4 regions of the Photobacterium panuliri genome follow, and region 3 is predicted to be linked to each of the others. Evidence: predicted binding sites of a transcription regulator. Region 3 holds the regulator's gene; each other region holds the start of a gene.
The links. Region 3 encodes CRP, which controls carbon source genes, mostly activating them, when cyclic AMP is high. Its sites were predicted from a motif close to TGTGANNNNNNTCACA; they were not measured.

Region 1 (7,540 bases), 380 kb from region 3:
CCATTCTCATCACGCTTGATGATAACTTCTGGACGAGATACCGCTAGCTCGAAGCCTTCACGACGCATGTTTTCGATCAGGATAGACAGGTGAAGCTCACCACGGCCTGATACGCGGAATTTGTCTGGGTCTTCAGTTTCTTCAACGCGCAGTGCAACGTTGTGTACCAGTTCTTTCTGCAGACGCTCAAGGATGTTACGAGAAGTAACGAACTTACCTTCTTTACCCGCGAACGGAGAAGTGTTCACCTGGAATGTCATGGTTACTGTTGGTTCGTCAACAGTCAGTGCAGGCAGGGCTTCTGGAGTGTTAACGTCACAGATAGTGTCAGAGATCTTAAGCTCGCCAAGACCAGTGATCGCGATGATGTCACCCGCAGTTGCTTTCTCAACGTCGTGACGCTCAAGGCCTAGGTAGCCAAGAACAGTACCTACTTTGCCGTTACGCTTCTTGCCGTCAGCACCAACAACACAAACCTGCTGGTTAGGAACAACAGAACCGCGAGTTACACGGCCAACACCGATAACGCCTACGTATGAGCTGTAGTCTAGCTGAGAGATCTGCATCTGCAGGGCACCGTCAACGTCAACGTCTGGTGCAGCTACGTTGTCAACGATAGCCTGGAACAATGGTTCCATGTTCTCGCCAGTTTCGCCTTCTTCCAGAGTTGCCCAGCCGTTTAGTGCTGATGCGTAAACCACTTGGAAGTCCAGCTGTTCGTCAGTTGCACCTAGGTTGTCGAATAGGTCGAATACCTGATCCATTACCCACTCAGGGCGTGCACCTGGACGGTCGATCTTGTTGATTACTACGATTGGCTTCAGGCCGTGTGCGAACGCTTTCTGTGTTACGAAACGCGTCTGAGGCATCGGGCCGTCAACGGCGTCAACGATCAGAAGAACAGAGTCAACCATTGACATGATACGTTCAACTTCGCCACCGAAGTCGGCGTGTCCTGGGGTGTCAACGATGTTGATGCGGTAATCATTCCAGTTAATTGCTGTGTTCTTAGCAAGAATGGTAATACCACGCTCTTTTTCGATATCGTTGGAATCCATTACGCGTTCTTCAACTTCACCGCGAGACTCTAACGTGCCAGACTGCTGAAGCAGCTTGTCAACCAGGGTGGTCTTACCGTGGTCAACGTGCGCAATAATTGCGATATTTCTTAGTTTATCGATCTGTGGATTTGACATGGATTCACATTCACTCAGAACATGCAGCGACCGGATGACGCTACGTGGTTAAAAAAACGGCTCATAATCTAACAGATTTTACGCCAAAACCCACCTATTATGTGATTTATATCACCGCATTTTTATCTATACCCGAGAATACAAGCCCTAAGCTGAGACCCAAACGGCCATATTGGCGCGCTCTGGGCCGCCCTGCGACCGGTTATCCATTGACAATATGCCACTCTGGGCTATGTTAGATACGCACACAAAACATGTGAAAACCCCATCAACGCACCATATTGGTGCAACATCTCACCAAGTTAGTGCACGAAAATGGAGTTTTAGTGCCTCTTTGCAGCAAGAATGCGCTGTTTTGGGGCTTTAAAAAGTTGGCACACTTCTCGCAAAGACCATTAGCAATACGAGCGACAGCAGCTCGACACCTAATTTGCGGCCAGTTGCCCAATTAACACCGGAGGTTACTCAAGATGTCAGTAGAAAACGTACTTGCGCTGATTCAGGAAAACGAAGTTAAGTTTGTCGACCTACGCTTTACCGATACCAAAGGTAAAGAGCAGCACATTTCTATCCCTTCCCACCAGATCGATGCTGATTTCTTCGAAGAGGGCAAGATGTTTGACGGCTCTTCTGTTGCTGGCTGGAAGGGCATCAACGAATCAGACATGGTGATGATGCCTGATGCGGCAAGCGCGGTGCTAGACCCATTCACCGAAGATGCCACGCTCAATATCCGCTGTGACATCCTTGAACCAGCCACTATGCAAGGCTACGACCGCGATCCTCGCTCTATCGCCAAGCGTGCCGAAGATTTCATGCGTGCGACCGGCATTGCCGATACCGTGCTGGTAGGCCCAGAGCCAGAGTTCTTCCTATTCGACGACGTGAAGTTCGCAACAGACATGTCAGGCTCTTTCTTCAAAATCGACGACGTAGAAGCAGCCTGGAATACCGGTTCTGATTTCGAAGGCGGCAACAAGGGCCACCGCCCGGGCGTGAAAGGCGGTTACTTCCCTGTCGCGCCAGTTGATTCCTCACAAGACATCCGCTCTGCGATGTGTCTGATTATGGAAGAGATGGGCCTTGTGGTCGAAGCCCACCACCACGAAGTGGCAACCGCGGGCCAGAACGAGATCGCAACGCGCTTCAACACCCTGACCAGCAAAGCCGACGAAATCCAAATCTACAAATACGTGGTGCACAACGTAGCACACGCCTTCGGCAAAACGGCAACCTTCATGCCAAAACCACTGGTTGGTGACAACGGCTCAGGCATGCACGTCCACCAGTCTCTGGCAAAAGACGGCGTAAACCTGTTTGCAGGCGACAAGTACGGCGGCCTGTCAGAAATGGCACTGTACTACATCGGCGGTATCATCAAGCACGCACGTGCCATCAACGCCTTTGCCAACCCGTCAACCAACTCGTACAAGCGTCTGGTACCGGGCTTTGAAGCACCGGTTATGCTGGCCTACTCAGCCCGCAACCGCTCTGCCTCTATCCGTATCCCGGTAGTACCAAGCCCGAAAGCACGCCGTATCGAAGTGCGCTTCCCGGATCCTGCTGCCAACCCTTACTTGGCATTTGCAGCCATGCTGATGGCGGGCCTTGACGGCATCCAGAACAAGATCCACCCAGGCGAGGCGATGGATAAAGATCTGTACGACCTACCGGCAGAAGAAGCGGCAGAAATTCCAAAAGTGGCAGAGTCACTGCAAGGCGCCCTACAGGCTCTGGATGATGACCGCGAATTCCTGACCACGGGCGGCGTTTTCTCTGACGATTTCATCGATTCTTATATCGCCCTGAAATCTCAGGATGTTGAGCGAATCAACATGACTACGCACCCATTGGAGTTCGAGCTGTACTACTCAGTGTAAGTAACTGCAAAAGCGTTCTCACCGAACTTCTAGGCCGGCCTCACATGCCGGCCTTCTTTTTATTGCGACCGCTAGCCATCGTGACAACAATAAAACCATGGCACATTACTTACCCAACGATTATGAAACGACCCGTCACATCCTTGGCCCTCGTCACCCTCTTCGGCTCACTATCCGCACCAGTTTTGGCTGAATCGACCCTCTATTCGTGGGAAGACGAAAACGGCGTCGTCCACTTCACAGACCAACCACAACCCGATGCCCAACCCCTGATCATCAAGGCGCCCAAGATCCAAACACCGCCGCCTACCACGGAGCCGGCCGCTCAGGGAGACCAACCCATTGCCACGCAGCAGCCCACCGCAACCAGCGATGAGCAAGAGGCCGTCAAGCCAGAAGTCACCCTCGTTAGCCCCAGCCACGAGGCGACCCTGCGCGACAACAGCGGCAATATTACCGTGGTAGCCAGCAGCCCCCTCAAGCTCAATAAGGGCCACTCCGTCCAACTACGCATCGATGACCAGATCTTCGGCCGGCCCCAAACCCAGTTACGCTGGCAACTCACCAATATCGACCGAGGCAGCCACACCCTTCAGGTCGATTTGCTCAAGTACGGCAAGGTTATTGCATCATCAGAGAAAATCACTGTTTACCTGCACCGTGCCCGCGTCAACCAACACGTACGACCCGCACCGAGCCCGAAATAGCAAAGCGCGGCACTTTTTCGTTCACGATACCAGGCAGACAGGCTACACTTGATTGCACCAAGTTGGTGCACTTCCAGTTCACTGCACCATGATGAACTGCCAAGACAAGGATGGTAATTGTGACCGATGCATTCTCACCGCTGATTTTGGACAATCTGGTTACGGCCGTGGTCTTGCTCGACGAAGGGTTGGCGATCCGCTACGTTAACCCGGCAGCGGAGCAACTGCTCTCATTTAGCAAGCGTCGGCTCAACGATACCCGCTTTCCCGACCTTCTCCAGCACAGCTCGATAGACCTCGGGCTGATCCAGCAAACACTGCAAAGCGGACAGGGGTTGGCCGATAGCGACGTCACACTGGTGATCGACGGCCGCCACCATATTCTGGAACTCAGTGCCAGTCCCCTGTCATACCAGCGCGAATTGCTGATCCTGCTCGAGCTCAAGCCCATCGACCAGCAACGCCGGATCAGTCAGGAATTGAGCCAACATGCCCAACAGCAAGCTGCCAAGGAACTGGTTCGCGGCCTTGCCCACGAGATAAAAAACCCGCTTGGCGGACTGCGCGGGGCAGCCCAATTGCTGGAAAAAACCCTGCCCGACCCGAGCTACCACGAATATACCCAGATGATCATCGAACAAGCCGATCGGCTGCGTAATCTGGTCGACCGCCTACTTGGCCCGCAGCGCCCCGGCAGCCGCTGCGAAAGCAATATTCATCTAGTGATGGAAAAGGTCCGCCAGCTCGTCAATCTCGATAGCGGCCCGCACATCCAACTCCACCGCGACTATGATCCCAGCCTGCCTGACTTCACGATGGATCCGGACCAGCTCGAACAGGCCATCCTCAATATCGTCAGCAACGCGGCACAGGCCCTTGAAGCACACGGCGGCGGCAACATCACCCTCAAGACCCGTACGGCACACCAGACCATGATCCACGGTCGGCGCTTCAGGGTGGCGGCGAAAATTGACATTATCGACGATGGCCCCGGGATCCCGAGTGATATCCAAGACACCCTGTTCTACCCCATGGTGACAGGGCGCGAGGGCGGAACCGGACTCGGGTTGTCTATCGCCCAGAACCTGATCGATCAACACCAAGGTAAAATCGAAGTGATCAGCTGGCCGGGACACACCCAATTCACCTTGTATCTACCGATAAAATAACAATACGTTCAGTGCCGCTGCCAAGCGGCCAGCTAGCAAGAGGATTCCCTATGAGCAAAGGACTTATCTGGGTTGTTGATGATGACAGCTCTATCCGCTGGGTACTGGAAAAAACCCTGACCGCAGCCGGTTTGAAATGCGATACCTTTGCCAACGCCGACAGCGTACTGGAGGCGCTGGAACGTAGCGTGCCCGACGTCTTGGTCTCAGATATCCGGATGCCGGGCACCGATGGCCTGGCTCTGCTGCGCAACCTCCAGACCGGCTATCCGACTCTGCCCGTCATCATCATGACTGCCCATTCCGATCTCGACGCCGCCGTCAACGCCTATCAGGAAGGTGCTTTCGAGTACCTGCCAAAGCCATTCGATATCGACGAGGCCGTCAGTCTGGTCGAGCGTGCTGTGACCCACAGCCAAGAGCAGAAGAGGCAGCAACAGCCTGAAGAGCTGGCCCCCAATGCGCCGGAAATCATCGGTGAGGCCCCGGCCATGCAAGAGGTCTTCCGCGCCATCGGTCGGCTGTCGCGATCATCGATTTCGGTCCTGATCAACGGCGAGTCGGGGACAGGCAAGGAACTGGTCGCCCACGCCCTCCACCGCCACAGCCCGCGCAGCCACAAGGAATTTATCGCCCTCAACATGGCCGCCATCCCCAAGGATCTAATCGAATCCGAGCTGTTCGGCCATGAAAAGGGCGCGTTCACGGGGGCCAACAATGTTCGTCAGGGGCGCTTCGAGCAAGCCAACGGCGGGACCCTGTTCCTCGACGAGATCGGCGATATGCCGCTCGATATCCAAACCCGCTTGCTCCGAGTGTTGGCCGACGGCCAGTTTTACCGGGTTGGCGGCCACGCCCCGGTTCAAGTCGATGTGCGGATCATCGCCGCCACCCACCAGAACCTAGAACGGCTTGTGGCAAACGGGGACTTCCGCGAAGATTTGTTCCACCGCCTCAATGTCATCCGGGTCCACCTACCGGCCCTCAAAGACCGCCGGCAGGACATCCCCCAGCTCACCCGCCACTTCCTTCAACGGGCAGCTGACGAACTAGGGGTTGAAATGAAAAGCCTCCACCCAGACAGCGAAGAAGTCCTAAGCCAACTCGACTGGCCGGGCAATGTCCGCCAGCTGGAAAACACCTGCCGCTGGCTGACGGTGATGGCCAGCGGCAAGGAAATCCTACCCGCCGACCTACCAGCGGAATTGCTGTCCCCGTCGGATACCGACAGAAACAAGCAGGGCGAGGGCCACTGGCACGACGCACTCGAGAAATGGGCTCGCGACAACCTCAAGCAGGGAAACCAAAACCTGCTCAGCGAAGCCCTGCCCGAGTTCGAGAAAGTGCTTCTCAAGGCGGCCCTCGATTTCACCCACGGCCATAAGCAAGAAGCCGCCCGCCTGCTCGGCTGGGGCCGCAATACCCTGACCCGCAAGCTAAAAGAGCTCAACATCAGCGCCAACTGACCTTCCCCGCCCCTTGCCCTGCAAGGGGCGGCCCCAAGGATCAACAGAATTGGTAAGCATCAACAGAGTTTCTTCCCGCATCGACAATAAGCCCGCTTATCTATAATGATTGTCACACATGACTTGCGTATACTGATGCACCAGTTTTACATGGGATACCGATAATTATGATTACCAAGCAGCTTCCTTTAACTGATCTCCACCGTCACCTTGATGGCAACATTCGCATCCAGACCATCCTTGAACTTGGCCAGCAATTCGGCATGGCACTACCAGGCCATGATCTGGAGTCGCTCCGTCCTCATGTCCAAATCGTAGAAGCAGAGCCTAGCTTGGTAGCCTTCCTCTCCAAGCTGGACTGGGGCGTCGCGGTCCTTGGTGATCTGGAAGCCTGCCGACGCGTCGCCTACGAAAACGTCGAAGATGCCCTCAATGCCCAAATCGACTATGCCGAGCTCCGTTTCTCACCCTACTACATGGCGATGAAACACAACTTGCCTGTGGCCGGCGTAGTGGAAGCCGTTGTCGATGGTGTTCGGGCTGGCTGCCGTGACTTCGGTATCCAAGCCAACCTGATCGGGATCATGAGCCGCACCTTCGGCACCAGCGCGTGCCAGCAAGAGCTTGATGCCCTGATGAGCCAAAAAGACCATCTGGTTGCCATCGACCTCGCCGGCGACGAGCTGGGACAGCCGGGCGATCAGTTCGTCTCCCACTTCAAACAGGTACGCGATGCGGGCCTGAGAGTCACCGTCCATGCCGGTGAGGCGGCGGGCCCAGAGAGCATGTGGCAGGCCATCCGCGATCTGGGTGCCGTGCGTATCGGCCACGGCGTCAAAGCCATTCACGATCCGAAACTGATGGACTACCTGGCCGAGCACAAGATCGGCATCGAGTCATGCTTGACCTCGAATATCCAGACCAGCACCGTAGAATCTTTCGCGGCCCACCCGATCAAGCAATTCCTCGACCACGGCATCCTCGCCTGCCTCAACACCGATGACCCAGCGGTAGAAGGCATCGAGCTACCACACGAATACAATATCGCCGCGCCGCAAGTCGGCCTGTCCCAGGCGCAAATCCGCCAGGCACAGATCAACGGCCTTGAGCTCGCCTTCCTGT
Region 2 (7,540 bases), 1.6 Mb from region 3:
CATTCCGACAATTCAGCGAGCTTTTCGCGCCGCCACTGATCGCGCTGTATCATTTCACATGAGACTCCCAACGCATGAGCCTGTGCCGGCGGCATGGCCGTTGAGTAAATATAGTGCCGAGCAAACTGAATTAAATACTCGGCAATCTCCTGCGAACACATTACTGCGGCCCCCTGTAACCCAAAGGCCTTACCGAAGGTAACCACAAGAATATCTGGCTTAATTCCTGCCAGCTCACAACTGCCGCGACCGTCATTACCCAATACACCGCACCCATGAGCATCATCCACCAGCATCATACTTTGGGCATTGAGGCTCAGAGCCCTGATATCTGCCAGTGGGGACATGTCGCCATCCATACTGAAAACACCTTCGGTGACGACTATCGATGCCTGCTCTGGCGCTAAACGCGCAAGCAACTTTGCTAATGACGCTGTATCATTGTGGGCAAAACGGCGCATCACCGCTGGCGATAAAATGCCAGCCTCCATCAAAGAAGCATGATTAAGCTTGTCTTGAAACAGCACATCTGAATCATCAAGCAAGGTGAATAACAATGCCTGATTGGCAGCGAAGCCACTGCTGAACAACAAGGCTCGCTCAAACCCTAGCCATTCGCACAGCCGAGATTCTAAATTACGATGGGGAACATGCTGGCCGGTAACAAGTGGTGATGCACCACTTCCAGCCCCGAAGCGGGCCAACCCGTCCTGCCATGCGGAAATCAATTCTGCCGATTGCGCCAGCCCTAGGTAATCATTACTGGAAAAATTTAAATATGGCTGTTCATCACAATAAATATTAGGCTGATTTGCCAACCGGCATACTGTATTCGGATTGCGGTAAAGGCCCAGTGCCTTACGCTGGCCTAACGCTTGCTGTATCCGTGCACTATAGTGATGCGTCATAGAACATATCGTCTTTTCCCGGCCGTGAAGCAACACGTACCGCAACTTGCCCTAGAATTTCTTCAGCCTGAACCTCATCGGGTTTCGCGACCTGTTCCTGACGGTTAATGCCAAGCTTGGCGAAAAGTTGCATATCTTTGTCTTCGCCGGGATTCGGTGTCGTCAGCAGCTTGCAGCCATAAAAGACCGAATTTGCCCCCGCCATAAAGCACAAGGCTTGCATTTGCTCATTCATATCTTCTCGCCCGGCCGACAAACGCACTGCTGATTGCGGCATAATGATTCTGGCCACGGCGATAATGCGGATAAAATCAAAGGGATCGACATCTTCTGCAGATTCGAGCGGCGTCCCCTTGACTTTAACCAGCATGTTAATCGGCACACTCTCCGGATGCGTTGGAAGATTCGCCAGTTCTACCAGCAAGCCCGCACGATCGCGGTGGCTTTCCCCCATACCAATGATCCCGCCAGAGCAAATTTTCATCCCCGCATCACGAACATGGCTCAAGGTATCCAGACGATCCTGATAAGTCCGAGTCGTGATGATATTGCCGTAGAATTCCGGCGAGGTATCGAGATTATGGTTGTAGTAATCAAGACCGGCCTGTGCCAGCTCATTGGCCTGCGCCCCCGTGATCATCCCAAGAGTCATACAGGTTTCCAAGCCCATCGATTTTACGCCCTTGACCATATCCAACAGATAGGGCATATCACGCTCTTTGGGATTTTTCCAAGCAGCCCCCATACAAAAACGCGTGGCTCCCGAGGACTTGGCCTTTTGCGCCGCATCCAGAACTCGCTCCACTTCAAGCAGACGTTCACGCTCAATATCAGTACGGTAGTGGGCACTCTGCGGGCAGTATTTGCAATCTTCAGGACAAGCGCCCGTTTTAATAGAAAGCAAGGTGCTCACCTGAACCTTATTGGCCTCATGATATTGGCGATGCACCAACTGTGCCTCGAACAACAAATCCATGAACGGTTTCTCAAACAAGGCTTGAACTTCCTCGACTGTCCAGTCATGACGTACTTCCACGTGTAATAACCTCTTATTTTTATTAGTTATTTATATAAGACAAGTCCCAAATCAGCACAGTGGCGAGCCACTCGAGACGATCTTTATCAAACTAACTTATCTGCTTATTGATACTTGGCTAGTCTACTGGGAGACGGTAGACTGTCAACCACCAACAAGGAACAAGGTTTACATCTGTGCTAAAAGCAACCAACTCTATTGATCTCCAATTTGACCAACAGCATATCTGGCACCCCTACACATCGACAGTCTCACCGCTCCCCTGCTACCCAGTCAGTCGGGCTGACGGGGTTTACCTAACCTTAGAAGACGGTAGAAAGATCATTGATGGAATGTCGTCATGGTGGTCAACCATACATGGCTATAACCATCCAGATCTCAACAACGCCGCCAAAACACAAATAGACCAGATGTCACATGTTATGTTTGGCGGAATTACCCACCAGCCCGCTGTCGAGCTGTGCAAGAAACTGATCGATATCACGCCCTCTACACTCCAGCACGTATTCCTCGCCGATTCTGGCTCTGTCGCCGTAGAAGTCGCCCTGAAAATGGCTCTTCAGTATTGGCACAGCAAAGGTCAACGCCGGCCGAAATTTCTTACCGTTCGTCACGGATACCATGGCGATACATTTGCCGCCATGTCGGTAACTGATCCCGATAATTCAATGCACTCCCTGTACAAAGGTTTCTTACCCGAGCATATCTTTGCCGAGTCACCACAAGGGGGATTCTTCGAGCCGTGGCAAGAACAGGATATTGAGGACTTCAAGGAAAAAATAACGATTCACAGCCAAGAAATTGCAGCGGTGATCATCGAACCTATCGTACAGGGTGCGGGAGGGATGCGGATCTACCACCCGACATTCCTCAGCAAGGTACGTCAGCTGTGTGACCAACATGGAATACTGCTCATCGTTGATGAAATTGCGACGGGATTTGGCCGAACCGGAAAATTATTTGCATGTGAGCACGCGGGGATCACACCGGATATCATGTGTCTGGGTAAAGCGCTGACTGGTGGATATATGACACTGTCAGCGACCTTGACCACATCTCATGTCGCAGACACGGTATGCAATGGCGAGGCAGGATGCTTCATGCATGGCCCTACCTTCATGGGCAATCCATTGGCCTGTGCGGTCGCCAATGCAAGCCTCGATATATTGGCTAAGAATCACTGGAAAGAACAGGTAAAAAGCATTGAAAAACAACTTGCTGATACCCTCCCGGCACTAACAAGACTCGGCAATGTAAAAGCCGTTCGATGGTTAGGTGCAATTGGCGTGGTAGAGCTACACAGCCCTGTAGATTTGGCGGTTATTCAAGAAGTATTTGTCGACAACGGTGTATGGATTCGCCCATTTGGCACACTTGTCTACATAATGCCTCCTTTTATTATTACTCAACAAGAACTTAGCAAATTAACTTCTGCCATTGAACAAGCATTGCAATAGTATCGAAAAGCAGACAACACCCGAGATCTGTCTGCTTATACTTTTTCTGAACGTTATAGCACGTTAGAACGTACCCAATAATATGTAACGTCAGTAAAGGCTAAAATTATGCAATTACCACTTTTTCCATTACAGATTTACCTGCTGCCCGGCGGCGTCAGCAAACTACGAATTTTTGAACCCCGCTACACTCGCCTTGTGAAATTAGCCATGGCATCCAGCGATGGCTTTGGGCTCTGCATGAAAGATGACACTAATCTATGTCACTTTGGTACCCGGGCAATCATCACCGATTTTGAAAAATTGCCTGATGGACTCTTAGGTATCACGGTCAAGGGTATCGAAAAATTTGTAATCAACAGACATTGGAAGGAAGACGACGGATTGCGGTTTGGTGATATCACTATGTTAACCAACTGGACACCGGCTGACATTAAGTTTGTCGACAGAGATATATCAAACAGCCTGAAAGCCCTGTTCGATGAATATCCTGAGCATGCCGCGCAATACCCAATCCCCGATTACAATGACATGACATGGGTATGCCAGCGCTGGTTGGAATTACTCCCTCTAGAGACCAACCAAAAGCAATGGTTCATGAGCCGCAGTGATCATCGTGCTGCACTCTCATTTCTTCATAATGTGATAGATGAGCAACTAAAAAAAGATCTGTAGCAAAAGCATTTAATGTCTGTGGATGTGTTTTTTAACAAAGACTTATTGATATTTTATTGTTTAATTCGAGAGTTCCGTGTCCAAAACAATATATATTTACTCTAAAATAAATTCATATTTTTCGAATAGACAATCAGAAAGCACAAATAAAATCGCATATAGCATACCTAAGCGCTCATGAACAAGACAAATTTATCGCCTTATTTTAATCAACTGTCTCTCTTGGAATATTTGAGTAAACCACCAACATCTAATTAGCCTTCAATCAATTTCATCAACAAATGGCCGTCGTACATCGCCTGCTTAACCAAAGCAGCCCCCGGCATAGTGGCTTGGGTGTAGAAGCAACTTTGCTCAATTACTAACCCCTTATTGTACAGCGGTAATGACTGAGTACGGATACATTCCATAATCGCAGGATACAGCACTGATTTAGCGCGATTAAATTCGCCTCCAATCAGTACCTTGTCAGGATTGAACAAATTAACCATAATCGCAATGGCCTGACCAAGGTGGTGGCCAAGCTCAACGATGATCTGCCTTGCCAGAGTGTCTCCAGATACGGCAGCATCACAAATACCCTCGATGGTCAGCACCTTGCCATGCAGGCTTGAGGGATGCCCCTCACGAAGTCTCAACTCCACTTGCTCGATAACCGCCTTCAAGCTCGCCACCGTTTCCAAGCAACCATGATTGCCACAAAAACAACGTTTGCCATACGGCTTAATCTGAATATGGCCTAATTCACCGACATTGCCCATTCTGCCCGACAAGACCATATTATCCAGCACGATACCAGCACCTACACCGTGGTGAATCGAAACAAGCAGCGAGTTGGCCACATCCCGTGAATTACCAAATAGTTTTTCGGCCAAGGCCCATGAGCGGGTATCGTTCCCGATAAATACCGGCAACCCCGTCGCATCATGAATAGCAGGGCCAAGCTCTAGGTTATGCACTTCGTAATAAGGCATCTGCAATACCACTCCCGTCTCGGCATTCACAAGACCCGGAAGTGATACGGCTATAGCGGTGATTCGATCAAGCTCGCTAACATGGCGGGCAAAGAAAGAGTGGATTTCTTCTATCAGTTTCTTCAGCACTTCGTCTTGATGAAGAACATCAAGATTCTGTCGCTCCTCGACCAATATATCCCCTCCCTGTTCATGCAAGGCAATGGTCATATAACCACGACCCAAACGCATCGACAAAAACTGCCATCCTTCATTGGCAGGAACCAGACCTATCGCGGGACGGCCTCGGTTCGACGATTCTTGAATCGCTGTCTCTTTGATCAAATGCGCTTCTATCAATTCCCGAGTGATCTTGGTGATACTGGCAGGAGCCAATTGGCTGCGCTTCGACAGTTCGATGCGTGAAATTGGAGCATACTGGTCAATTAGCTTGTACACGCTGCCAGCATTATTTCTTTTAATATGATCAATATGACCGGGCTGGGCGACGTACATGCCAAACTCCTGAAAAAATAAAAGTAATTGCTAACGAATTTTTTTACTTTGCGAACTAATTGTGAAGCCAAAGTTTTTTGCTACGTGATAGCTGTCACAGGGAAATATGAAATATTTAGGAAAATTTGCTCTCTGTAACATAAATCCATAATTATGCGGCTGCTTATTTCAGCAATAAAATTTATGGGAGCCTCAACACGGATCCCGATACCATCGTTAGCTCTAGCTGGTATAATCCGCAGTCAATCTTTTACCACCACGAGGTTAGCGGTGTACAAAATTAACGAAGTATTTGAAACCATTCAAGGTGAAGGCGTATTCACTGGCATGCCCGCCATTTTCGTACGTTTGCAAATTTGCCCTGTCGGGTGTTCATGGTGCGATACGAAACAAACGTGGAGTGCCGAACCGCAAGATCAGACCACTATTGAAACGGTGATGGCCAAACGAGGCGATTCACCACTATGGTGTGAGCTAGATGCAGATGGCGTCGTTAAACTACTTCAAGATCAAAAATATACCGCAAAACATGTTGTTATTACTGGTGGCGAGCCTTGTATCTATGATTTGATACCGCTTACCACGGCTCTCGAGAACGCTGGATTCCATTGTCAGATCGAAACCAGCGGGACATCCGAGATCCTCGCAACCGCAGATACCTGGGTCACCGTCTCACCCAAAATCAATATGAAGGGCAAATTGCCAGTATTGGCCAGCGCTTTGGCGCGAGCAGATGAAATCAAACATCCAGTCGGTACTGAAAAAGACATCGAGCAACTGGATGCCCTGCTTGCCGGAAAAAACCTCAAACCCAAGGTCAACATCGCCCTTCAGCCTATCAGCCAAAAACCACGCGCGACCGAGTTGTGCATCGAAACCTGCATCAAACGCAACTGGCGCCTGTCTATCCAAACACACAAATACCTGGCTATTGCCTAACTTCCTGCCCTGATTCTCCGGCAGCCGTCTTAACAACAAGACGGCTGCATTATCCTCAAGACCATTTTCAATTCCGGCAATCGCCCTCCTCCCCATCACTATACTCAATCAAAAACCTATTACCGATGCTACTGCCTCGAAGGAGTCAATGGGGACAGCTCGGATTCGATACACTTTTTCTCAGGCACTGAGGGGAAAATTATGCGCAATTATCTAGGGTGTTGCCTATGGGCAGCGGTGAGCCTTCTATTGACTGCCTGCGGCGATAGCGGAAACACCACAACCCCAACCGCGGCTGAACCCGCTCCCACCCGTACCCAATTCACCGTCTCGGTTGATCTTCCGGCAAATATGGACACCATCGCCTTTCAGTCCAATCTATTACAGCCAGCCTACGCCGATGCTGTAAGAACCCTTACTGAACAGAATTTCACAGCTGTTTGGCTCGATGATAAAGGGCTTATTGCCGATACGATTGAGATTAGCCAGTGGTCAACAACCGGCGATGGCATTTACACCCTCGAGGCTGGTACGCGTCCCAGAATCAATGCCGTCCTGCTACTTGATGTGAAAGGCGTACCTGAAATCACCCTAGGTGAAACCCTGCCAGAAGGTCTCTATATCACCCCTCTGGCAACAGAACGACTGAGCATTACTCTTGAGTCATCCCTTGCCTACTTCGCCCTCGCTAAGCGCGTGGCGCAAATCGGCAACTGGGGAGTATTCGAAGACGTTTTTATCGAGGCACCACAAGGCAAAGTGCTCTTCGCATATCAAGATATCAATACCATCGCAACGGACATCCGAGATACACTTTTTCCCAAATTAGGGCTACAAGGCCTAACACTCAAAGATCTGATGCAGCTCTCGCTGGTTAACACCATGATCGATGGCCGAATTGAGCGCTTCTTTACCGAGCAAGCCGCAACCGAAGCGGACATTCAGGCCATATTGAGTGACGGCTATTGGCAAATCAGCACCGAGAACAGCAATGCCGCCGTCGGTATTCATGCCGACCAAACCCTTTATGACGGTGCTGAGACAACGGTAAACGAA
Region 3 (7,540 bases):
TATACCGGAGAGTCGATTTGGCAAGGGGCGGCGGCAAGTGTGGAGCAGGTTGAGCTGGCCGTTGCCGCTGCGCGCGAGGCATTCCCTTCTTGGCGTAGGCTGAACTTGGAAAACCGTCAGGAAATCGTGGAGTGCTTTGGCCGTTTGGTGACGGAGCACAGCGAGGCGTTGGCAGAGGTGATTGCCGAGGAAACGGGTAAGCCCTTGTGGGAAACCCGTACTGAGGTGTCGGCGATGGCGGGCAAGGTGGCGGTTTCGCTGCGTGCCTACCATGAACGTACCGGCAGTACGCGGCGTGATATCGCAGGTGGGCAGGCTGTCCTGCGTCACCGGCCGTTGGGGGTAATGGCGGTATTCGGGCCGTATAATTTCCCCGGCCACCTGCCGAACGGCCATATTATCCCGGCCCTGCTGGCCGGTAATACGGTGGTTTTCAAGCCCTCAGAGCTTACCCCGAAGGTGGCTGAACGGGTCATGCGGCTGTGGCAGTTGGCGGGGCTGCCTGATGGGGTGATCAATTTGGTACAGGGGGCAAGGCCGGTTGGCGAGGCCCTGGCGGCCAGCCGTGGTATCGACGGGCTGTTGTTTACCGGCAGTGCCCATACTGGCCACCTGTTGCACCGCCAGTTTGCCGGCCAGCCAGGCAAGATGCTGGCGTTGGAAATGGGGGGCAACAATCCGTTGGTTGTCTCTGAATTTTGTGGCGAGCTCGATGCCACTGTCTACACTATTATTCAGTCGGCCTTTCTCAGTGCCGGGCAGCGTTGCACTTGTGCTCGCCGCCTTTATCTTCCTCGTGGGGAGGTCGGTGATGCCCTGCTTGAGCGGCTGGTCGCTGTCGCGTCCCAGTTGCGGGTTGGCGGGCCGTTTGATCATCCGGCGCCGTTTATGGGGCCGCAGATTTCCGATCAGGCTGCCGATGCGATTGTCCGTACCCAGTCCGATCTTGAGAATTTGGGGGGCAAAACCCTGCTACGTTCAACCCGCGGGCAAGGGGCGGTTGTGACGCCGGGTATTATCGATGTGAGTGCTATTGCCACCCTGCCTGATGAGGAATACTTCGGCCCGCTGTTGCAAGTTGCCCGTTATCGTAATTTGGCCGATGCCGTCACTATGGCCAATGACACCCGTTATGGGTTGTCTGCCGGTTTGATATCGACGGACGACGGCGAATGGCAGTATTTTGTCGAGCATATCCGGGCCGGGATCGTTAACCGCAACCGGCCGTTGACTGGGGCGAGTGGCGATGCGCCGTTTGGTGGCCCCGGCGCATCTGGCAATCTGCGTCCCAGTGCCTACTATGCCGCCGACTATTGTGCCTATCCGATGGCTACGCTTGAGGGCGGGCAGGCAGAATTGCCCGACAAGTTGGCGCCGGGTATCGTTTTTTAGAGTGCGTTCTGTAACCAGCGCGAGTTACCACGAGAGCGTTGATTCCCCTCGAACCGACTAGCGTGAGGATATCATCATCATGGAAAGGGTAGAGCAACTGTTTAATGGGCTGTGGCAGGACTATGTCACACGCCTTTGTCCCTCGGCATTGCAGATCCACGATCTGCTAGCCGAGGAGGAGCCGCTGCATAACGATCACATTGCCCTACGAACGTTCAATTTACCGATGGTGGGCCTTGACCGTTTGGCTGCTCCCTTCATTGCGATTGGCTACCAACCCAAGGGGCGTTACCGTTTCGAGGGCAAGAAACTCTACGCCGAGCATTTCGAGCATCCCAACCCGCTGGCTCCCAAGGTGTTTATCAGCGAGCTGATGGTGGGGCAGTTCAGCTCGTTGTTCCAGCAGACGGTACGAGAGCTGGTGGCCCAGATGCCGGAGACGTCCTTGCGTGATCCGGCCTTCCTATATGGCGGACGGCAGTGGGAGCTGGACTTTGCCACTTATGAGTTGCTGCTGGCAGAGAGTGAGTATGGCGGTTGGCTGGCTGCCCATGGCTTTGGCGCCAACCATTTCACGGTGAGCCTCAACCATCTCGAGCAGTTCACTGAGGTACGGGAGGTCAATCACCTGCTACGTCACAATGGCTTTGTGATTAACGAGGCTGGCGGGGATGTAAAGGGCAGTGCCAAGGTGATGCTTGAACAATCGTCCACGATGGCCGACCGGGTCGTGGTTGGGTTCAGTGATGGAACCTATGCTATCCCCGGAGGCTTTTACGAATTTGCCAAGCGTTATCCTGATGAGGATGGTGAGCTGTTCTCTGGTTTTGTCGAGGCATCTGCCGACAAAATTTTCGAGAGTACTCACCAATAGATCACCGTGATTGTCCGCGTTGTTCAGTGGCTGATGTTATCGAGGGGAGGCAGATCATAGCCGTGGCTGCTATGGCGTGGCGGCTCTTGTTGTTCTAGGTAGTGTCTGCTGCCGCTAAAGCCGGTCAATTCGACGGTTGTCGGTAGCGGGGCAATCACGGCAGGGCTAAAAGTGGTATGGTGCGGGGAGAAACGCTCGATATCCATATCTTAATCTCCGGTCAATGTTGTATAAGCGCAAATTCCATATGCGCAATGTAGCACTTGTTGGGCAGGATTCAAGTGAAAAAATAGTGAAAATTATTGCAAACTTATTCGCTATAGCGATTTTTTATTTGCAGCCATAAAAAAAGCCGCTAGTGCGGCTTTTTTCAATTATGGTGGCTATCAGCGTGTACCGTAGACAACGATAGTCTTGCCGTGGGCAGAAATCAGGTTCTGCTCTTCCAGCATCTTGAGGATGCGGCCAACGGTTTCACGCGAGCAGCCAACGATTTGGCCGATTTCCTGACGAGTGATCTTGATCTGCATGCCGTCTGGGTGCGTCATTGCATCCGGTTGCTTGGCAAGGTTCAGCAAGGTTTGTGCGATACGGCCGGTTACATCCAAGAAGGCAAGGTCGCCAACTTTCTGGCTGGTTACCTGCAGGCGACGAGCCATCTGAGCAGACAGGCGCATCAGGATATCCGGATTTACTTGGATTAGCTGGCGGAATTTCTTGAATGAAATTTCAGCAACTTCGCACGGAGTCTTCGCACGTACCCAAGCGGTACGCTCCTGGCCTTCCTCGAACAGACCAAGTTCACCGATAAAGTCGCCCTGGTTTAGGTAAGACAGGATCATTTCTTTGCCTTCTTCATCCTTGATCAGGACGGCAACAGAACCTTTTACAATGTAGTAGAGGGTTTCTGCTTTCTCGCCAGCATGGATCAAAGTACTCTTTGAAGGGTATTTATGAATGTGACAATGGGAAAGAAACCACTCTAGAGTTGGATCTGTTTGAGGTTTACCTGGAACCATATTACTAACTTCCTCTGCGTTTAATGCCCAACAACGACGTCCCTATAATTCAAGGCTGGGCCTCTTGTTCGTCGTTTAGGATATTCAGTCACCTGCCGGGCTGCAAGTCAACTTGAATAATTAGCTCAGAGTTTATCTTTTTTCGGCGCGTATTTCTTGATATTGATCTATCGGAAATGGCCATTTTCTAGTCATAAGTGTGCACATGATCACACAGTTGCCAGATAGTGCCAAAACCCCCTGTTTGTAGTAAGGAGAACACGATGCAATCGCGAGTGAAATGGGTCGAGAATATGACCTTTTTAGGCCAGTCAAATTCGGGCCATAGCGTGGTAATGGACGGTAATGGTGGCGAAAAAGCCCCGAGTCCGATGGAACTGGTATTGATGGCTGCCGGAGGTTGCAGTTCAGTGGATGTGGTGGACGGCCTGAAGTCAGCCGGTCAGAAAATCACGGCGTGCGAGGCGCAGATCAGCTCGGTCCGGCGCGATCAGGCACCCCGCCTGTTCACCACGGTGAACTTGCACTTTGTGGTTACCGGTGTGGGGCTCGACAGTGCCATCGTGGCCGAGACGGTTGCCAATTCGCTGGAGAAGTACTGCTCGGTTTGCCTGATGCTAGGGGAAGGGGTCGAGATGACCCATTCCTACGAGGTTGTCGAGGCGTGATCGCCTGAACGTGGTGGCCTTTGTGCCGCCACGTTGTTTTGCCCAACTGTTGTGTTGCTAGTCCCTTCCTGTGCTCTGGGCGATCGCCCTTATCCCTTGTACTACCCAATCTTTCCTGTATCGATCAGTTTTTGGATCAGCGGCCTCATGATTAACTCCATCGCAAAGCTCATCTTGCCGCCGGGTACCACCAGATTGTTGTGGCGAGACATAAACGAGCCTTGGATCATTGCCAGCAGGTACGGGAAGTCGACGTTTTTGATCCCACGGAAACGGATCACCACGAAGCTCTCGTCGAGGCTCGGAATGGCCTTGGCACTGAACGGGTTGGAGGTATCGACGGTCGGCACCCGTTGGAAATTGATATGGGTGCGCGAGAACTGAGGAGTGATGTAGTTGAGGTAGTCGTCCATCGAGCGGACGATAGATTCCATCACCGCCTCGCGGGAATGGCCACGATCCCGGGTATCACGGACGATTTTCTGAATCCACTCGAGGTTGACGATCGGTACCATGCCGATGAGTAAGTCGACGTGCTGAGCGGCGTTGACATCGCCGTCGACCACCCCGCCGTGGAGCCCTTCGTAGAACAGTACATCGGTATTTTCGGGGAGATCTTGCCAAGGCGTGAAGGTGCCCGGCATCTGGTTATAGGGAACGGCCTCGTCGAAGGTATGCAGGTAGCGGCGGAATTTGCCGCTGCCATCGTTGCCGTACTGTTCGAAGAAGCCGGCCAGCAGCGGAAAGTCATTGGCCTGGGGGCCGAAATAGCTGATATGGCGTCCCTGCTCTTTGGCTTTGCGGATCTCGACGTCCATTTCCGGGCGGGTGAAGCGGTGGAAGCTGTCCCCCTCAAGCCAGGCGGCATTGATACCCATCATGTTGAACATTTTGCGGAAGGCTTCGGAGGTGGTCGAGGTGCCCGCACCGGACGATCCGGTAACTGCAATAATCGGATGTTTTGCAGACATGACAAACCCTGTCGTTAACATTATTGGAAAGAGTTATTAACAGGGCGCGGGGGTTAGGTCAAGCGGAGGCGTCAAAAATGCCAACAGCCTCCGCCCAATTTTCTCATTATGGGAGAGCGCGCTTCAGTGGCCCATTTGATGGCGGAGTTTGATATCTACTGTTTCATGGAGCTCGGAGAAGACAATCACGGCATCGCCGCTGCGGAGCTGGGCCCGGACATGGTCGACCTTTTCCTCGAGGCTGAGCTCGCGCTCGCCGTAGTCGGTTCCCTCGCGCAGGACGAAGTGCTCGATAAGGTTAGTTAGGGTGTCTGGGTCAATATCTTGCCAGGGGATGATCATAGGACGCTACCTAAAGGGGGGAAAGCCGTATCTTGCCGGAAGCCCCGCCTATTGGCAATGCTGTTACTTGCCTGCGCTTGCCATGTCTATCCGCCAGCAGGACTGGGCTAGCGGCGGTTCAGGATTTGGCTGAACCATTCGGGAACAGTCGTTTCCAGCCATAGCGCAGGCTTGTGCCAACTGCCAGACACAAAACCGACATGGCCGCCGTTGTCGACCAGATCATAGTGGATGTGCGGCGGAAGGGGATGAGACGGGATCACAGCCCCTGTCATGAACGGGTCATCCTTGGCATGGATAACCCGCAGCGGGGTTGTGATCTCTGTAAGCCGCGCTAACCCGCTGCAGCGCCGATAGTAGTCATTGGCACCGTCAAAGCCGTGCAGCGGCGCGGTAACCTGTTCGTCGAACTGCCACAGGGTGCGAATGTGCCTTGCTTGCTCCTGACCGAGGGGCATAGCTTCGGGCTGGGTGCTAATCTTGCGGTCGAGGGTACGTTTCATCGAGCTAAGCAGGTATAGCTGGTAGATCTTGGAGAACCCCTGCTGGATCCGCGTCGAGCAGGCAGCGAGATCAAGCGGTGGCGAGATCACCTGTGCGGCGAGGAGATCACTCTGCTCTTGGGACTCAGCCAGATAGTTGACCAGCATGTTGCCCCCGAGCGAAACGCCCACCGCCATGAAAGGCTGGGTCGGGAGTTGCTGGCGCAGCCACCGGAGAAAAAAGCGGGCGTCGTCGGTCTCGCCGGAATGGTAGCTCCTAGGAAGGCGGTTGATTTCGCCACTGCAGCCGCGGAAATGCATCATCACCCCGAGCCAGCCCTGTTGAGCGGCAGCATGGAGCAGGCCGTTGGCATAGGGGCTGTGAAAGCTGCCCTCGAGGCCGTGGAACAGGATCATGACCGGTTGGTTCTGGTGGCAGCTGTCAGGCTGTGCGGTCCAGGCTAAATCCAGGAAGTCACCGTCTGGCGTATCAAGGCGTTGGGTGATGGGCTCGAACAACGGTGAGCGGCGCATGAATCGGGGCAACAGGGTCTGGAGGTGGGCGTTGCGTAATCCGAGGGCCGGTTTGAACGGGGTCATAGTCGCTCCTGAGCTTGCAGTGATGGCATCAGGCTAGCAGGGAATGCCAGCAGGCGGCAATAGTTTGACAGGTTGCGGGGATGCCGGGTGGTGCTGAGTGCCATGGGGGAGAGGGCATCAATCAGCGATTGCTGCTGTTCTTGCTCGAGCTGGAGCTCTTCGTCGAGCAGCGAGCGGTACAGCTCTTTGCTCAGGCTGGGTTTGAGTTGCCGTCGCCGGGTACGGTGGGCTTGCAGGGATGGTTCGCTGGCGGACAGGGCGGCAAGCAGTACCGATATTTCCTGTGTCGACAGGGCCAGCGATTGGGTATCGAGCCAGTGCAGGAGCAGGGCGAGGTTGACGTTGCCATGGTATTGGTCTTGCAAGACGAGGCAGGCATGCTCGACACCAGGGCGGCGGTAGTGGTCAATGGCAAATTGCCAGAAGCGCGAAGGATCCAATCGCTCTATCGGCATGGTGCTGTCTCCCAGAAAAAAGGGGGATGACACTGTCATCCCCCTTAGGTTGTGCGGTTACTGTTGGTTGAATTCGGCTTCCATCGCCTCGAGCTGCTCTTGCAGATCCATCCATTCCATCTCAACGTCTTCGAGCTGGGATTTGGATTCTGCCTGGCGCTGCAGTTGCTCGGTCAGCTGGGCTTTGTTGTCGGCTTCGTAGATGGTCGCATCCGCGAGACGCGCCTCGGCATCCGCTAGGGTTGCGCTGAGTTTTTCCATCTGCTTGTCGAGCTTGTCGACTTGCTTACGCAGCGGGGCCGTCAGCTTGCGGAATTCGGCCTCCAGACGCTTTTGCTCCTTGCGGGAGGCCGCGCTGTTGTCCTTGTTGCTCTCTGGCTTGGCAGCCTGCTGCTCGCGTCGTTCGTTGCGCTGCTGCTCGGTCAGCCATTTATGGTAATCGTTGAGATCGCCATCGAATGGCACGACTTGACGGTCGTGGACCAGATAGAGGTCATCGGTGGTTGCACGGAGCAGGAAGCGGTCGTGGCTGACAATGACCATTGCTCCCTCGAAAGACTGCAGGGCCAGGGTCAGGGCCTGACGCATATCCAGATCAAGGTGGTTGGTTGGTTCATCGAGTAGCAACAGGTTCGGGCGTTGCCATACGATCAAGGCCAGTACCAGGCGGGCTTTCTCGCCGCCGGAGAACGGGCCGACTTTTTCCAGTGCCTTGTCGCCGACAAAGCCGAAGCTGC
Region 4 (7,540 bases), 1.5 Mb from region 3:
CATCAGCAGGGCGATGCCTTGCCAGATGGGTACCGGATAGGCCAGTGCCCAGAGCCAGAGCTGAATACCAATTACCGACAGGAAAACCCGAAAACAGTGCATCCCGAAATGGTTGGTACGTAGCGCATTGCGAAGCCCCAGAGTGCGTAGCCAAGGGAAAATAGCAATAAGTGCAATGAAATACTGGATCAGTGCAACAGTGGTGGATGGTAAACCGAGATTGATACTGACATATTGGGCGAGACTATTGACGATGGCAAAGGCCAGCCCGGCAGTGAGCATCCAGCTCGCTCCGTGGAGCGGGTTGTGTTGATGTGACATGAAAAGCATTCTTTATAGTAAAACTCGAAAAATCATACTCCTGCTTTGTACTATCACAAACAGCTTTCGTGACAGCGTGACTTGGCAGGTATAAAAAAACCGCCTATTGGCGGTTTTTTTAGCGAAATTGTCAGCGTAAATCCATTGATGGCTTAAGCCGCCACATAGGTTAGCGGAATATCTGGGTTTAGCGCTTCAAGGGTGGCCTGAGTGTTGGACAGGTGGCTGATTGTGCTATCTGCTTTTTCAACCAGTGCTGCTTCTTCAAGTTCTGACAGGGCATAGCCAGCCATGTTCATGTTGATCAATGCAACTTGTAGTGGAGGCAGGCTAGGGTTGAATGCCGCGTTCTCGGCATACATACCAGCGAAGATACGGCCGTCTTTCGCTTTAACGGCCACGCCGCTGAAGTTCTTGGTATATGGAGCATGGGCACGGTTAGCTGCACTGCAGGCTTCCTGTACCAACGATTCGGTCGCTTCGGTGGTCATACCGTGATTAACCTGAGTCATCAGTGCATCGCTAATGTTTAGATCCGCAGGGCCAAAAGATTCAGGTAGGTATTCTTGTAGTGTTTTTGCCGCACGTTCAGGCAACTGCACAATTAGCTCTTTCGCTGTTGTCAATTCGTTCATGAACTGACGGCAGTGACCGCATGGGCTGTAGTTGATGGTGATATCACGGATGCCTGTTTCACCTTTTACCCAAGCGTGGCTGATAGCAGATTGCTCGGCATGGACGGAATGAGAGAGGCAGGTACCAACAAATTCCATGTTAGCACCGAAATACAATGTACCAGAATGGCCGCGAGCAATTGCACCAACAAAGAAGTTTGAAATAGGTGCAACAGAATAGGCTGCGGCAAGAGGAAGTAGGGCAACACGAAGTTCACTGTCTGTCATTTGTGTTTTGGCCATTAGTTGCTCGAACACGTCAGAACTTAGGGTTGCATCAAAATTATCGGCTGTCACAACGGGTTTAAGTGCTGCTGCCAAATCTACAGGTAAAGCGCCTAAAGCATCCATTACTTTAGTGTGCATGAGTGAATACTCCGTCTTGTGTATGGAGAAACATTGTAGGCTGCTTGCTAAGAATCTTGTGTGATCTACATCACACAAATATCCTTGTTGTTGCAGTCATTACACTTATGGGAGTCGGGTCACACAACAAATAAAAACCTAGCTTAATAAAATCAGTACATTAGGTTTGTATTCGATTACCTGCACATTTGGCAACATTCATAGACCAAGGGTTAGCCAAACAGATACATGATCACGGGCAATAGTAAAGGGGCCAGAATAGAAGTGATAACCCCACAGATAACCAGAGCCAGAGAACTAAATGCACCTTCTTGGAAATCTTCTTCGGCTGCCTTGGCTGTACCGAGTGCGTGAGAGACCGTTCCCATGGTTAATCCTTTGGCAATGGGTGCCTCAATACGTAATAGCCTAAATAGAGGATAGCCTAATACCGCGCCGAATAACCCGGCAATAATCACCATGATAGCTGCCACAGAAGGAACGCCGCCCACTTGCTCCGCAACGGCCATTGCAATCGGTGTAGTGACCGATTTTGGCAAAATAGAGGCGGTAAGCTGGCTGTCTGCCCTCATCATTACGGCAATACCGGCCCCAGTGACCATCGACAAGATGCTGCCGATCAGGCAAACCGAAAAAATGACCTTCCACTTTTGTCGAATTTGGCTGAGTTGTTCGTAAAGCGGGAATGCCAAGGCAACCACTGCTGGTTCGAGCAGGGCATTGATCCATTTGTTTTGTTCAAAATAGGTTTCGTAAGGTACTTTTAACCATATCAACAGGGGAATGATTACCAAAAGGCTAATCAACAAAGGGTTGACGATAGGGTTCTGTAACCGCTGTGCAATGTAGCGGGCTGTATAGAAGACAACCAGCGTTGTAACGAGCCAGATCATTGCTTTTCCTTATAGTGGGTTGCGATACCCAATGCGGCAAATACCACCAAGCTGCTGCCAAGGGTGCTTAAGAGGATGATCAGGGTATTGGCCTGAAGCAAATCGAGATAGTTCATCAGTCCGACTCCGACAGGTACGAACAGCAACGCCATATGGCGGATCAATAAGTGACAGCCGGGCATTGCCCAATTTGCAGGGAGCAATCCCATAGAGAGGATAGTGAACAAGATCAGCATGCCGATGATACTGCCGGGGATCGCAAGACCAGTGAGGAACTGAATGCCTTTCCCTGCCATGAGGCATGCAAAGATGATGAGGAAAGAACGTAGGTAAGCCATAAACCCTTCATGATTAGCGTAGGATTGATTTATCATACAAAATAAATGTGATCAAAACCACACTTTATTGGCGGTTAAATTCGCGAAAAAATGGCGTTTAAATCCTTGGTTGCGGCGTTATGGTGAGGCTGCGGGTAGGTATTCAGTTGAATGAGGCGTAGATAACGGCAGCACCGGCAATAGTGAGGATCACCACAGATATTTTATGCATGATGCTATGGTTAACGATGTTTTCTGCTGGAGACTTTTTGGGAGAGGTCGAGTTTGAGGGCGAGGTGGGTGAGACGGGTTTTGCGGGAAGTGCGTTAACGGTCTTGCTCTCATGGATAATTCGGCAGGTTTTCACCGGCAGCGGAACCCGAAAACCATAGTGGCGGATCACATCGATAGGAATAACCACCTTGTTGCCGCGTGTTAGCTTTTGTTGCAGAGAATGGCACAGCGTATTGAGATCATACTGGTTATTGTGGTCATCCTCGTAAGGATCGATTTGAGTGAAGGTTTTGTGATACAGCGGCTCGGCATTAATCACCTCGCCAGCACTTAAGCATAAGGTTTCCAACAGACGTGACTCATGCACAGTAAGCGAAGTTTCGGTTTTGTCGTTCCATATCAACAAGCGCATGTCGGGTACAAAGTCGACATGGGTAAAGCGAAAACAGCGGGTCAGTGTTTTTGTCGTCATGGTTTCCACTCAAAACAACTATGTAGTTGTGCAGTAAGAGATGCGAACCAGCCAAAGAGCTTCCATGCCGACACGTTGTAAAAGTGCTTCGGTTCAATAGGCTACAAGTATTTATCCCACGCTATCCATGACCAATGACTGCTTGTGATTGGCATTGTTGATAAATAACTTGATTAGATAAAGTGTGAAAGGGGGCGTCTGTTTTTGCAACTTGCGCTATGGTGAATGTGTCTCAGAAAAAAGCCCCAAAGCGCTTGGTCGGCTTCGGGGCTCATATCATAATGACGGTTTAACTGATTTATAAACGGTTCAGTTGATATTTTTCTGCAACTTACACCAGTGTGGCCACGTAGTCGTATACCGCTTTTAGGATTTTCATCTTGCGCTCATCGCTTTGGTTGTCCATCGCTATGGCTTCAAGGTTCTGCATGTAGCGCGGCAGTTTCTCCTCGAAATAATCCTGGCAGTAATGCTTCCATTGCTGTTGCTCTTTGTAATCGAGCGTCATAGGGAAGTTGCGGGCACGGTAGCGGAACAGTAGCGGTTTGATGCGCTCATCGCTTACATTCAGTTCCAGCTTGCCCAGTTCTTCAGGCGGTGTCTGCAAGATAATGTTCATGGTGGCACGATCAGCATACGAGAAGAACCCGCTGTAAAGCATCGCATCAACATTGTTGTCGTTGTTGAACTCGCGCTCTTGGCTGTATATCGCCTGTAGTTTTTCGCGCACTTCTGGGTGTGCTTTCAATACAGCGAGGTTTTTCAGGCAAGCTTCACGGTCGATACCCAGACGGGCCGCATCTTCTGCGCGCAGGGTTTTCGCCGGGGCCAGTACCGGGCACTTGTTAAGGTGGATTAGCTTGAGCGGAACAGGTAACTCATCAGGGCCAAGGTCAATACGTTTGGTATACAGGCGCTCGCGCAGCTCATCAGCCGACAGCTCGATAAGCGGGGTAGGATCCATCGCAAGGTTAACCGCAATAACCGCATTCTTGTTTTCTGGATGCCATTCCATCGGCACAATCCAGCTGGTGTTGCCGCAATCAACACCGAACATGCCCGATACGTGCATTAGCGGGGTCAGGTTGACCACGTCGATAAGCTCTTGCAGCTTGCGCTTGTTGCGCAGGGTGAAGAAGTAGTCGAACAGTTTTGGCTGGTTTTGTTTGATTTGTTTCGCCAATTCGATAGTGGCATACACATCGGCCATTGCATCGTGGGCGTTGGCGTGTTCAATGCCGTTGGCTACCGAGAGCTTTTCCAGCTTAAAGCTTGGTTTGCCGTCTTCGTTGAGGGGCCACTCAAGCCCTTCTGGGCGCAGCGCATAGCAGGTACGCATGATATCGAGCAGATCCCAGCGCGAGTTGCCGTTTTGCCAGCTCCACGCGTAAGGGTCGATGAAATTACGGTACAGCGAATAGCGGGTGACTTCATCATCGAAGCGCACGTTGTTATAACCAATCACACAGGTATTGGGCTTAGATAACTCTGCATGAATAAGGGCCATGAATTCGTGTTCGGGCAAGCCTTTTTCATGGGCTTCCTGCGGGGTGATCCCCGTAATCAGGCATGCTTCCGGCGAGGGTAGATAGTCTACCGGCGGTTTGCAGTAAATCACCAAAGGCTCGCCAATGATGTTCATATCCATATCGGTGCGAACACCGGCAAACTGGCAAGGACGGTCAAGTGCCGGGTTGGCACCGAAGGTTTCGTAGTCTAGCCAAAACAATGTTGGTTCATTTGTGTCTTTCATCGTAATTTCCAGAAACCATTGAATCAGTATTAAGTGTTTGTTCTAACAATGGCTTTCAAATGCTATACTGTTCATATATACAGTAGTTAATTCCTGCGCAATAACGTTTGGGATTGGCATTTGCGTCCAAATCTGCGTCCAAAAGTACTGCGCCCTGCGTCCAAAACAGTGTCCATTCAAGGAACGAAAACAAGGTTTTAGTATGAGCATACTCGATCGGCAATTGAAGTTGATTTCAAAGCAAGAAACGTATGAGGGTCCAACAGAGCTCAACGATGGTGAAGGGCTTGTTGCTCGCATCTCATCTTCAGCTGTGATCACCTTCCAGTATCGCTGCCGATTCAACGGTAAAAACCTAAGAATCAAGATAGGTAAGTATCCCGCAACTTCATTGAAAGAGGCAAGGCGGAAACATAAAATCATGATGGAATTGAGGGAATCGGGCCGAAATCCAGAAATTGCCATGACTGGTGAACAAGATTTCGTCACATTCGACGACTGCGTGAATTACTGGTTGCGGCATTATGTGCCCAAACTGAAAAAAGGGACGCAAGAGCTCTACGGCTCCTTTGCCAAGAACTACTACTTAGGGGCGTTTCCTGATCGAAACGTAGAAACTATACCCGCAAGGGAATGGATGCAGTGGCTAGACGGCATTGCAGAAAACAAGCCCAAAACCGCCAATTCCATATTTGCCAACGTTCGTTCCTGCCTTAACTTCTGTAAAAGCAAATTCATTATAGATAGAACAGACTTAGACCGAATAAAGAAGCAGAATGTAGCTACAAACTAGCTAAATCACTATTGACGATGGTGTGTTTGTCCCACATGTAACTAAGGTAAATCGGAAAAATGATCACAGTTAAATTAAAGGAATTTCTCGTTCCAGATGGCGTAGAGCCTCAAGAGGTACTTGTTACATTTGATGTAATGGATATTGCTGAGCCAAGCGAACCAAATTACATAAAAGGTGGTCCAGTTTGTTATCAGGGGGTAGCTGACCAGTTTGGCCACATCCATGATGACATTATTAGTCCGGAGTCTTTTGTGCATATTGTGGGTTGTCTGGGCTACGAAGCTGATTTTTTGAATGATGGAATAGAGTAATAACATTACTTCTTATCGAATGTATTAAAGAAGTGCGTAAGCAAATCACCAAAGCAACAAGTCCGTTATAGAAATTTTTTCATAATCCAACGAGACGGGAAAAATGGGTCTAAAGGTTAGAATTAGGCAATGGCTCTCTAAATGATGTTTATACATCAATAACTTCTGCTGATCTTGTGTCAAGTTCTGATACGTCAGGCCACAGAGCCAGATCTGGAATGCTTGCACAATATATCGGTGGTGTCAGGTTGTCCTTGAAGGCGTAACTTATGAAGTAAAATGGTAGACACAAGGTAGTTATCCAGAGAGTAGTGACCCTTAGGGGGCTTTGGCCAAAGTGTAATTAGAGTTTGCTTTTGATTAAGCCGCCGTTTGTACACGGCGGCTTTTTTATTATTATTAAGTTCCCAACGCGATAGGACACCACAATATGTTTTTCGGTTTTGGCAAACGTAAAGAGAAAGGCAGGGCAGCCCCTCGATTTGAGAATGTACATGCTATTTTGTGCCGTTCGATGGCATTGTACCCATACTTTTCAGATCAGCAGCAACAGGTGATCTGCCAGTTCGTGAATGGCTTTTACGACGGTAAAACAGTGTTGGTTAGCCCCGAGATAGAAGTAGAGGATCATGAAACTCTATTGGTTGTGATTGCCGCCAATGCCGCATTGGTTGGTGCGGCACAGCAGACGAATTTTTTCTCCTCTGTTAAATGGCTCCATATCTGTGCTGATGACTTGCCCGTCGATGGTGATGCTTATGAGTCTTCAACAGTAAGGTTGTGTGCTTGGCCATGTTTAGAGGAATCGTTTGAGATCCTTGAAGGTCATAATCTGGTTGTTCATGAATTTGCCCATGTTCTTGATCACCTGTTTGGCCTTTCGGGAAGCACTCCGGCGCTTTGCGCAGGATACGAGAACTATCTGGATAATATTGAAAAGCAGCAGGATGATGCCATTGCTGATTGTGCTACACCACCCGGAGAGCGAGGGGACACCTTATATGGTTATGATGATGCCTCTTTTCATCCGCCCGAGGAGTATTTTGCTGTCTTGTCTGAGTTGTTTTTCACCAATCCGTCAGCGATTCTAAACGACTCACCTGAGTTATATCGCGATTTGGTTGCGATTTATGGGTTGGATATGGCGTTACATTTACGTGACACAAACGCGTGACAGTGTAACTGTTTGTGTCTCAGTTCTAAGACTGAGGTAGAAGAAGCGAAGGGCATAAAATGAATATTGAAAAAAGAGGAATGAGAATTAAAGATTTCTTGTAAACGGACGCTAAATATAATATCTATGTTATCAATAATGAGAATAACTACTTGTTAAGTGGTATTAACATTAAAAAGTTAATTTATCATGGAGTTATGATTGCGATTGTTCAAGTTGTCTATAACTA

Region 1: the regulator CRP is predicted to act here: its motif matches at 1,297-1,312, upstream of typA (translational GTPase TypA).
Region 2: the regulator CRP is predicted to act here: its motif matches at 5,629-5,644, upstream of mlc (sugar metabolism global transcriptional regulator Mlc).
Region 4: the regulator CRP is predicted to act here: its motif matches at 2,639-2,654, upstream of ACSF8X_RS10140 (CidA/LrgA family protein).

What each region holds. Positions count from the first base shown of each region.
Region 1 covers NZ_CP197192.1:510,709-518,248, reverse strand. The annotation lists gene typA (translational GTPase TypA) at 1-1,196, opposite strand, end outside; gene glnA (glutamate--ammonia ligase) at 1,667-3,076, shown strand; gene ACSF8X_RS02575 (DUF4124 domain-containing protein) at 3,199-3,783, shown strand; gene glnL (nitrogen regulation protein NR(II)) at 3,894-4,952, shown strand; gene glnG (nitrogen regulation protein NR(I)) at 5,003-6,418, shown strand; gene add (adenosine deaminase) at 6,586-7,540, shown strand, end outside.
Region 2 covers NZ_CP197192.1:1,732,556-1,740,095, reverse strand. The annotation lists gene bioF (8-amino-7-oxononanoate synthase) at 1-908, opposite strand, end outside; gene bioB (biotin synthase BioB) at 892-1,944, opposite strand; gene bioA (adenosylmethionine--8-amino-7-oxononanoate transaminase) at 2,121-3,401, shown strand; gene ACSF8X_RS08105 (LON peptidase substrate-binding domain-containing protein) at 3,510-4,076, shown strand; gene mlc (sugar metabolism global transcriptional regulator Mlc) at 4,331-5,545, opposite strand; gene queE (7-carboxy-7-deazaguanine synthase QueE) at 5,816-6,484, shown strand; gene ACSF8X_RS08090 (hydrogenase expression protein HypA) at 6,686-7,540, shown strand, end outside.
Region 3 covers NZ_CP197192.1:132,895-140,434, reverse strand. The annotation lists gene astD (succinylglutamate-semialdehyde dehydrogenase) at 1-1,392, shown strand, start outside; gene ACSF8X_RS00755 (DUF1338 domain-containing protein) at 1,472-2,266, shown strand; gene ACSF8X_RS00750 (hypothetical protein) at 2,290-2,472, opposite strand; gene crp (cAMP-activated global transcriptional regulator CRP) at 2,653-3,285, opposite strand; gene ACSF8X_RS00740 (OsmC family protein) at 3,549-3,953, shown strand; gene ACSF8X_RS00735 (phosphoribulokinase) at 4,055-4,924, opposite strand; gene ACSF8X_RS00730 (YheU family protein) at 5,048-5,266, opposite strand; gene ACSF8X_RS00725 (hydrolase) at 5,374-6,348, opposite strand; gene ACSF8X_RS00720 (TIGR02444 family protein) at 6,345-6,836, opposite strand; gene ACSF8X_RS00715 (ABC transporter ATP-binding protein) at 6,861-7,540, opposite strand, start outside.
Region 4 covers NZ_CP197192.1:2,184,478-2,192,017, reverse strand. The annotation lists gene ACSF8X_RS10155 (DMT family transporter) at 1-321, opposite strand, end outside; gene cdd (cytidine deaminase) at 474-1,361, opposite strand; gene ACSF8X_RS10145 (CidB/LrgB family autolysis modulator) at 1,574-2,251, opposite strand; gene ACSF8X_RS10140 (CidA/LrgA family protein) at 2,251-2,592, opposite strand; gene ACSF8X_RS10135 (winged helix-turn-helix domain-containing protein) at 2,735-3,277, opposite strand; gene sbcB (exodeoxyribonuclease I) at 3,609-5,030, opposite strand; gene ACSF8X_RS10125 (Arm DNA-binding domain-containing protein) at 5,233-5,823, shown strand; gene ACSF8X_RS10120 (hypothetical protein) at 5,883-6,137, shown strand; gene ACSF8X_RS10115 (zinc-dependent peptidase) at 6,568-7,311, shown strand.